Regions from separate parts of the Nocardia sp. XZ_19_369 genome, predicted to be linked through region 4. Evidence: riboswitches for the same ligand, from Rfam matches in the RefSeq annotation. Region 4 holds a riboswitch; each other region holds the start of a gene.

Region 1 (2,195 bases), on a different contig from region 4:
GCGTTGGCGACGTGCCGCTCGATGCGCAGGCTCAGCGTCTCGATGCCCTGGCTGATCAGGAACGCGTTGAACGGCGAGACCGCCGAGCCGAGGTCGCGCAGCAGTTGCACGCGCGCCTTGAGCGCGAACGCGGGCGCGCCGAGATCGGCGAACACCGCACCGTGGTAGCTGGGGTCCGGGGTGGTGAAGCCGGGGAAGCGCGGCTGACCCTGCGCGTCGGTCACCGTCCAGTCGAAGGTGCCGCCGTCGACGATCACGCCCGCCACCGCGGCGCCGTGCCCGCCGAGGTACTTGGTCGCCGAGTGCACGACGATGTCGGCCCCGTGCGCCAGCGGCTGGATCAGGTACGGCGTGGCCACCGTGTTGTCGACGATCAGCGGCAGCCCGGCCTGGTGCGCGACGGCGGCGATACCGGGAATGTCGAAGATGGCGCTGCTCGGGTTGGCGATGGTCTCGCCGTAGAACGCCTTGGTGTTCGGCCGGATCGCCGCGCGCCACTGGTCCAGGTCATCGGGGTCCTCGACGAAGGACACCTCGATGCCGAGCTTGGGCAGCGAGTAGTGGAAGAGGTTGTAGGTGCCGCCGTAGAGGTGCGGGCTGGACACGATGTGGTCGCCGGCCGAGGCCAGGTTCAGGATGGCGAACGTCTCCGCGGCTTGTCCGGAGGCCAGCAGCAGTGCGGCGACACCGCCTTCGAGCGCGGCGACGCGCTGCTCCACCACGTCCTGGGTGGGGTTCATGATCCGGGTGTAGATGTTGCCCGGCTCGGCGAGCCCGAACAGCGCGGCGGCGTGCTCGGTATCGCGGAAGGCGTAGGAGGTGGTCTGGTAGATGGGCAGGGCCCTGGCGCCGGTGGTGCTGTCGGGGGCCTGTCCCGCGTGCACCTGTTTGGTCTCGAAAGACCACTGCGCGGTCGGGTCGACGTCGGCCGCGGGCACGGTGGAATCACTCATGAGCTTTGCTCCAAAGAAAAGGTTGTTCGCCAGAACTAACGGGTTATCGGGTCAACGGCGAAGTACAACAACACATTTCGGGAACCTCCTGGAAAGCGCGCTTGCTCTCGACCTTCGAGAGCCCGGTCATCACCCGGAGCACCCCACCGCTGCTGGAGGGTTGCCGTCCAGCAAGCCGGGGCTTCGCGCTGGCACTCATGACCTGACGGCATCATAACCGGCGCCCGATCGGCGACCGAAATCCGGAGCCGAACTCAGCGGGTCGCGCCGGGTCGCGCGGCGCCGCACACCCGGGTGAACTCGTCGAAGGCCGTGGTGAAGGAGTCGCGGCCGGCCGCGGCCGCTGCCTGCGGATTGTCGTAGTCGAACATGCTCTCACCGCACTCCATCGCCAGGTGACCGATGAGCTGCCAGGCGCCGAGGATCAGCCGCACCGGCAGCGCGTCGGGGGTGCTGTCGAGTCGTTCGGCGACCACCGCGGCGATCGCGACGTTCTTGCTGTCGGCGTGCTCGAGGCTGCGCGCGCTGACCGCCGGGCTGCTGCGCATGATCCGCTGCATCTGCTGGAACTGCCGGAACGAGACCGGTCCCTCGGCGGACTCGCTCGCGGCGTGGTCGATCACCAGCAGAAACGCCTCGCGGATCGACTCCAGCTCGTTGCCGGTGACGGGGAGTGTGCGCAAGGTCTCCGCGACCGTCTCGCCGAAGTCCTGGATCGGACCGAGGACGATGTCCTCTTTGCTGTCGAAGTATCGGTTGATCGTGCGCGGCGAGACGTCGGCGGCGTTGGCGATCTGTTCGACCGTCGTCGCGTCGAATCCCTGTGCGTCGCAAAGCTCCAGCGCGACCTCGATGATGCGCAACCGGGTCTTCTGCTTCTTGCGCTCCCGCAGGCCGGGATGGGCGTTCGGCCCTGCGCTGGCGGGGGTCTCCGCCGCGGTACGCGCGCTCGTCGGCGTCGGTGACTCGAGCATGTTCACACCCTATCGCAACCTAGTGGTTTCGTGTCTTTAACCGCCAAATGTCGGATTGCGACATTTTTCGCTTGACGCCAAATGTCGTCTGATGCCAGGATAGCCGCACAGTGTCCAAAGATGAGGAGTCCACGGTGACAAAACAAGGCGGTTCCGCCCGCTGGTTTGCTCTCGCGGTGATCGCGTTGGCCCAGCTCATGGTGGTTCTCGACGCGACCATCGTGACCATCTCGCTGCCGTTCGCGCAGCACGATCTCGGCATCAGCGA
Region 2 (2,195 bases), on a different contig from region 4:
CCGGTGAGGCAGGGAGCGGCGCCGGTCGGGGCCTGGGACGTGAAGGGGCGGGTCTCCGGAGTGGGGTTCCAGAGGTTGTTGGTGGTGGCGTAGTTCCAGCTCGGCCCTAGATGGACGAGCGTGGCCACGGCTTCGATGAGACGGTCGACGTGCGCCGTCGTGGTGCCCAGGCCGATGCTGGCGCGGAGCGCACCGTCGAGGTCGAGGCGGGCGAGCAGCGGGTGCGCGCAGAAGCGGCCGTCGCGGACGCCGATACCGTGTTCGGCGGAGAGATAAGCGGCGACGTGGCCGGGGACGAAACCGTCCAGGGTGAAGGCGACGATGCCGACGGTGTCGGGGGCGTCGGCCCAGATGCGCAGCAGGTTGACGCCGGGGATCGCGGCGAGGCCGTCGCGCAGCCGGTCGGCGAGGTGGTGTTCGTGGGCGGCGAGGGTTTCCGCATCGATCTCACACAGCGCGTCACAGGCGGCGGCGAGGGCGGCGGCGCCGAGCACGTTGGGCGAACCACCCTCGTGGCGCTGCGGGGCCTGCGCCCATTCGGTGCCTGCGGTGGTGACCTCACGGACCGCGCCACCACCGGCGAGGTACGGCTCGGCGTTGTCGAGCCAGTCGCGGCGGCCGACGAGCACGCCCGCGCCGAACGGGGCGTACAGCTTGTGGCCGGAGAAGGCGAGGTAGTCGATGCCGGTGTCGCGCAAGCTGATTCGCCGATGCGGCGCGAGCTGGGCGGCATCGACGAGGATGCGGGCGCCGCACTGGTGGGCGATGGTGGCCAGCCGCTCCAGCGGCAGCACCTCGCCGGTGACGTTGGACGCGCCGGTCACCGCGAGCAGCGCGGCGGGCTTGCTGCACAGCTCGGCGACGAGCCTGCCGATGGTCTCCTCGACGGTGGCCCCGGCCTGCACGACGCGGCGGCCGTGCTTGGTCCAGGGCAGGAAGTTCGCGTGATGCTCGATGTCGAGCACCACGGTGTCACCGGGCACGCAGGACGCGAGCAGGTTCAGCGAGTCGGTGGTGTTGCGGGTGAACACCACCACCTGGTCGTCGGCCGCGTCGAGGAATCGGGTGACCGACCCGCGGGCCGCCTCGTAGCACTCGGTGGAGATCCGCGAGGCGTAGCCCGCACCGCGGTGCACGCTCGCGTAGAACGGCAGCAGCTGCTGCACCCGATCGGTCACCTGCGCCAATGCGGGTGCGCTGGCGGCGTAGTCGAAGTTGGCATATGTGGTCGTCCCGCCCTGGACGAGCGGCACCTGGAGATCGTCGCCGGAAACCCGGGCAAGGGGGGCACAGTTCTGGGTTACCACAGCAGTCATCACGAAAATCCCATCGGCTCCGGGACCCGCAATCAGGTGATTCGTCGAGTCCGCGCTTGCCGCACCCGGTCGGGCGTCGGCCTGGTCGTCACCCGGAGCACCCCACCGCGGAGGAGGGTTGCCGACCAGCAAGCCGGGGCTGAACGCTGGTACTCATGACCTGACCCGAGATTGGCAGACGAGAACCCGAGCTGTCAAGACCAACGGCCGGGTGGGCGCGGCGGCGGAAATGCGTTGCGTGTTCGGCGGCATTGGGGTCACATCATTGGATGTCGCTCTCCCTGCTGCTGAGCTTTATCGGCCTGTGCGTTCTGCTGTCGCTCACTCCCGGCCCGGACTCGTTCCTGGTGCTGCGGTTTTCGCTGGTGGACGCGCGACCGGGGATCGCCGCGGCGATCGGGTCGGCACTCGGCGGGATCTTGTGGGCAGTGGTGGTCGCGGCCGGCGTCGCGGCGCTGCTGGAGCAGTCGGCGACCGCGTACCGCGCGTTGAAGGTGATCGGCGGAATCTACTTGATGTACTTGGGAATTCGCGCGTTGCTCGACCAACGGCGGCAGCGCAGGGCGGCGCGCGAAGCCGATGGCGTCGGTGGTCTGGCGGACAACTCAGCGGGCACCCGGACATCGGTTCGCTCGGCGTTCACCGCGGGTGTCGTCTCCTGCATGTTCAACCCGAAGGTCGGCCTGTTCTATCTCGCGGTGCTGCCCCAGTTCCTCACCGAGGTCACCTTCGTCAACACCCTCGCCCTCGGTGCCATCGAATCGGTGATCGCCGCGGTAGAGATGGTGCTCCTGGCCTTGGTCGCCTCCCGCGCGGTCGCGCTGCTGCGCCGCCCGAAGATCCGGGAGCGGCTCGAACAGGCCAGCGCCGCCATTCTCA
Region 3 (2,195 bases), on a different contig from region 4:
CAAGGTGTTGCGGCGCAGCCGATATCCGATCAGCTCGCCGTCGATGCGCACCGTGCCCGCGTCCAGCGCCTCCAGATGATTGAGCACGCGGAGCAAGGTGGACTTGCCGGAACCGGATGGGCCGATCACCGTCACCACTTCACCCGAGCGCACCGTCAGGTCGACCCCGCGCAGGACTTCCTGCGCGCCATACGATTTGCGGACGCCGCGGACCTCGACGGCGGGCGCGGCGGTCATCGGGTGGCTCCGCGCGGTGCGGTGGCGCCGGATTCGGCGACCTCGCGCAGCTTCTGCCAGGCCCGGTGCACCGGTGATGGCGGTGGCGTGCGTTGCGTGCCCTTGGCGTAGTGCCGTTCGATGTAGTACTGCGCCACCGAGAGAATGGTGGTGAGGACGATGTACCAGGCGGTGGCCACCAGCAGCAGCGGCACCACCCGCCCGTTGCGTCCGTAGATCACCTGGACCTGGTAGAAGAGCTCCGCGATCGCCATCACGGACACGATCGAGGTGCCCTTGAACAGGCTGATCACCTCGTTGGTCGCATTGGGCAGAATCGACCGCATCGCCTGCGGAACCACAATGGTGCGGAACTGGCGCACCCGTGGAATGCCCAGCGCGGCAGCGGCTTCCAGCTGACCGGCGTCAACGGAGATGATGCCCGCCCGGATGATCTCGGCAGAATACGCCGCCTGATGCAGCGCGAGACCGATCACCGCCGCGGTGAACCCGCTGATCACGCCGTTCACCTCGAAGGTGAAAAACGCGGGACCGAACGGAATGCCGACCGACAGCGTGTTGTACAGGTAGGCGATGTTGAACCAGAACAGCAGTTGCACGATGAGCGGAATCGAGCGGAACGCCCAGATGTAGCACCACGAGATCACCCGCAACACCGGGTTGCCGGACAGTCGCGCGATGGCCAGCGCGGTGCCGAGCAGGAAGCCGAGAGCGGTACCCCACGCGGTGAGTTCCAAAGTCACCTTCAGCGCGGCGAGCACCGACTTCGCGGTGATGTACTGCGCGAAGGTCGGCCAATCCCAGCCGGGATTGGTGACCAGACCGTGGACGAACTGTGCGAGCAGGATGAGCGCGATCGCACTGACCACCCACCGCCACGGGTGCCGTGTCTTGGCCACGGTGGGTGCGGCATCATCGGCACCGGGCAGGTGAGTCGTAGTGGCGACCGGGTCGTCGCCGGCGTCGGTGTCGCCGGGCACGGCGGTGGCGGACGCACTCATGTCGAGGTCCTTCGGAAGAACGAACGAGACCGCACCACATCGGGCCGCGGTCACATCACCCGGCCAGCGACGGGTGCACAGACTGGCTGCGGGTCAGCCCCGACAGCTCGCGGACGTCACCTTGCACTGATCGATGTGGCGACGGCCCCACCGGGTGCCGTGGGCAGCGGAAATGATCACTTCGGTTCCTCCATCGGTCCCGGCGGAAGCACCCGCACCCGGTGAACCGGGGGGTTGCTGCGACGTCGACGAGCCAGGTCTCTCGGTCGCTCTGGATGGTTGTCGCCGATCCGGACACCGGCTGATGTCAGGGGCGGGCCGAATTATCATGCCCAGCAGGCGAACCCTGGGACAAGGGAACTAATCACCGTGAGCGTAAACCTCGCCGCGGGCCGGATATCGGGGGTGCTGCGGCGGTGCGCCGGTAGGGACACGCCGATGGCTTGCCCGCACCTATATCGCCTGTTCACGGCGTTTGCGGGAGTACCGTCAGCCTTCGATCGCGTCGATGATGAGGGAGGTCTCCGTGGCTGTACCGCGCCGTTCGACCATACTGTCCGCCGTCGCGAGCTGCTCGGTCGCGCTGGCGCTCGCCGCACCGACCGCAGGCGCGACGCCACCCGCCGCAGCGCCGGTTCCATCCGTCGCAGCCGCAGTTCCGCCCGCCGCGGCCTCGGTCCCGCCCGCTGCCGCACCGGTCCCACCTGTCGCGGCCGCAGTTTCGCCTGCCGCGGCTCCGGTGCTGCCCGCCGCAGCTGTGGTGCCGCCTGTTACCGCCCCTGCTCCATCGGCCGCGGCCGACCGTCCGGCCCAGCCCGGCACCAGCACGCTCAGCGATCTGTTCGGCGTCTACAACACCGCGGTCGACGGCCTGCGCGCCGCAGGCATGCAGCCCTTCCTCTATCCAACCGCATCCGCGTACTGCCTCAACGGCAGCAGCCTCGGCCTCGCCCCGGC
Region 4 (2,195 bases):
GCCCGTCAATTGGTCACGGATCTGCTGGTGGTGGCCTGGGTCTACTTCTCGGTCATGGCCGCGCTTTGGGTGCACGATCTGGTGCAGAAGCTCGGCGTGCCCGGCCAGAAGCTGGAGGGCGCGGGCGGCGGCATGGCCGACAGCCTCGGTGATGTCGGCCGCAAGGTCGGCCGGGTGCCGATGGTGGGCGACGATCTCACCTCCCCCTTCGAGCGCGCGTCCGCGGCGGCGCGGTCCATGGCGGAGGCCGGCAGCGACCAGCAGGCGGTGGTCAACGATCTCGCCATGGCGCTCGCCATAGGATTACTGATCGTCCCGCTCGGACTGGTGCTGTTCGTCTGGCTGCCGCTGCGGGTGCGCTGGATGCGCAGGGCCGCAACAGCAGCCCGCCTGCGCGCCGTCCCCGGCGGACGCGATCTGCTCGCCCTGCGCGCCCTCGCCAATCAGCCGCTGCGCAAGCTGGACCGGATCGACTCGGACGTGGTCGACGCTTGGCGGCGCGGCGACGACGCCACGGTGCGCCGGCTCGCCGCGCTCGAACTGCGCGGCCTCGGCCTGCTCGGCGGCTGACCTGCCACGACGTTCCGCATCGCCGGGTGAAATCCTTCCATCCGGATTCATAACTCAGTGCGATTCTAAAGCGTGACAACGCTTCTGGCGGGCGGCACGCTTACCTCAGGTCAAGAGTGCCAGCGTCAAGTCCCCGGCTAGCTGGCCGGCAACCCTCCAACCGCGGCGGGGTGCCCCGGGTCAAGACCAGGCCGAGCCGCGTCAAGCGGTCCGGGCAAGCGCGGGCTCCGTCGGTGTGCTGGAGCCCTCTCGAGAGACGGGGGTCGACTCATGTCCGAAACGCCCTCCCCTCTCGTGCCTGGGCCTGTGCCCGGTCCATCGAGCGACAACTAGAGGGGAACGACATGACCACGGCCACGCCAACTCTCGGAAACCGCGTGCTGGACACCACCAGGCAGGGATTCGACCACGAATCGCTGACCGCACTGCTGAACGGCGACGTGCACGCGGTGCGACTGGCCGGCTTCGTCCGGCCGGACGCGCTCGACCACCTGCGCCACGCCTTCGTCGGCAGGCAGGACCATGGCCCGCTGGCAACCGACCCGCAGTTCCGCCGGATCGGGCACGCGTTCTCGGAGACGAGCACCGACGCCGGGCGCGGACGGTACTTCGACGAGGCGCGCGACAATATCGATCGGCTGCGCGATATCGCCTCGCCGTATTCGTACCCCGCGGACGACCTGCGGCTGCTGCTCGACGAGATCTGGCCGGCCGGGGCGAGTTTGCTGCGGCGCAATGGGCAGGCCTTCTTCGCCGGTGTTGCGCGCTATCAGCTGGCGGGGGTGGATCTGGAGCCACACACCGACAATGTCGGCCGCAACCTGCCGTCGGACTTCGATATTCGGATCACTCGGCAGCTGTCGGTCAATGTCTATTTGGACGTGCCGGAGCGCGGCGGCGAATTACAGATCTGGGACGACTATCCCGACGAGCGCGAATATCGAGACCGATCCGGCGACCGCGTGTACGGCATCGACCGCGCCGCGGTCGGCGATCCCGCGCTGGTCATCACACCGCGCGTGGGCGATGCGATCTTCATCGATCCGCGCCGGGTGCACGCGGTCGCGCCCTCCCAGGACCGCCCCCGCATCACCATCGGCCTCTTCATCGGGGTCACCGATCCGGCCGAGTCGCTGAAGGTGTGGAGCTGATGACCACGACTACGCTGCTCTCCGCGTCGCACAAGGCCGCCTACGACCTACGCTCGGACGGCATCACCACCGACGGTCGCTCCACCGTCCTGCTGGTCAGCGTCGGCGCGGACTATCACGAGGGCGAAAAACTCGCCGCGACCATCGATTTGATCAATCGCTCGAACTTCGGGCGCTGCGCGATCGCCGTCGCGGACACCTTGCAACGCCACAACCTCAGCGGCGGCACCGACAGAGACCGGCACGCCCGTGCCCGCATCGCCGGCGACCAGTGGATCGCCCGCAACCAGGGCTACCTGGACCAGATCGACTGCCCGACAAACATTCTGCGCTGGGACTTCGCGCTGTCCCATCCCCGCTACGGCGATCTCTACGACGCCATCGAGCACGCCTACGAGACCGATGAGCCGTATCGGCATGCCATCGACAGCACCATCGACCGGTTCATCGAGCGACGGCTGGCGCGCGAACCCG

The links. Region 4 has a riboswitch for S-adenosylmethionine ahead of IBX18_RS08790 (2OG-Fe(II) oxygenase). Riboswitches for the same ligand answer to the same signal wherever they lie in the genome.
Region 1: it holds a riboswitch for S-adenosylmethionine, as region 4 does, so the genes downstream of both, IBX18_RS14405 (bifunctional o-acetylhomoserine/o-acetylserine sulfhydrylase) here and IBX18_RS08790 (2OG-Fe(II) oxygenase) in region 4, are expected to answer to the same signal.
Region 2: it holds a riboswitch for S-adenosylmethionine, as region 4 does, so the genes downstream of both, IBX18_RS38800 (aminotransferase class V-fold PLP-dependent enzyme) here and IBX18_RS08790 (2OG-Fe(II) oxygenase) in region 4, are expected to answer to the same signal.
Region 3: it holds a riboswitch for S-adenosylmethionine, as region 4 does, so the genes downstream of both, IBX18_RS20430 (amino acid ABC transporter permease) here and IBX18_RS08790 (2OG-Fe(II) oxygenase) in region 4, are expected to answer to the same signal.

What each region holds. Positions count from the first base shown of each region.
Region 1 covers NZ_JACVED010000003.1:651,054-653,248, forward strand. The annotation lists gene IBX18_RS14405 (bifunctional o-acetylhomoserine/o-acetylserine sulfhydrylase) at 1-953, opposite strand, end outside; SAM riboswitch class IV at 1,046-1,156, opposite strand; gene IBX18_RS14410 (TetR family transcriptional regulator) at 1,208-1,927, opposite strand; gene IBX18_RS14415 (MFS transporter) at 2,062-2,195, shown strand, end outside.
Region 2 covers NZ_JACVED010000013.1:253,635-255,829, reverse strand. The annotation lists gene IBX18_RS38800 (aminotransferase class V-fold PLP-dependent enzyme) at 1-1,316, opposite strand, end outside; SAM riboswitch class IV at 1,364-1,477, opposite strand; gene IBX18_RS38795 (LysE family translocator) at 1,586-2,195, shown strand, end outside.
Region 3 covers NZ_JACVED010000005.1:330,166-332,360, forward strand. The annotation lists gene IBX18_RS20425 (amino acid ABC transporter ATP-binding protein) at 1-237, opposite strand, end outside; gene IBX18_RS20430 (amino acid ABC transporter permease) at 234-1,166, opposite strand; SAM riboswitch class I at 1,426-1,520, opposite strand; gene IBX18_RS20435 (hypothetical protein) at 1,765-2,195, shown strand, end outside.
Region 4 covers NZ_JACVED010000002.1:614,223-616,417, reverse strand. The annotation lists gene IBX18_RS08795 (hypothetical protein) at 1-570, shown strand, start outside; SAM riboswitch class IV at 679-797, shown strand; gene IBX18_RS08790 (2OG-Fe(II) oxygenase) at 915-1,721, shown strand; gene IBX18_RS08785 (tRNA-dependent cyclodipeptide synthase) at 1,721-2,195, shown strand, end outside.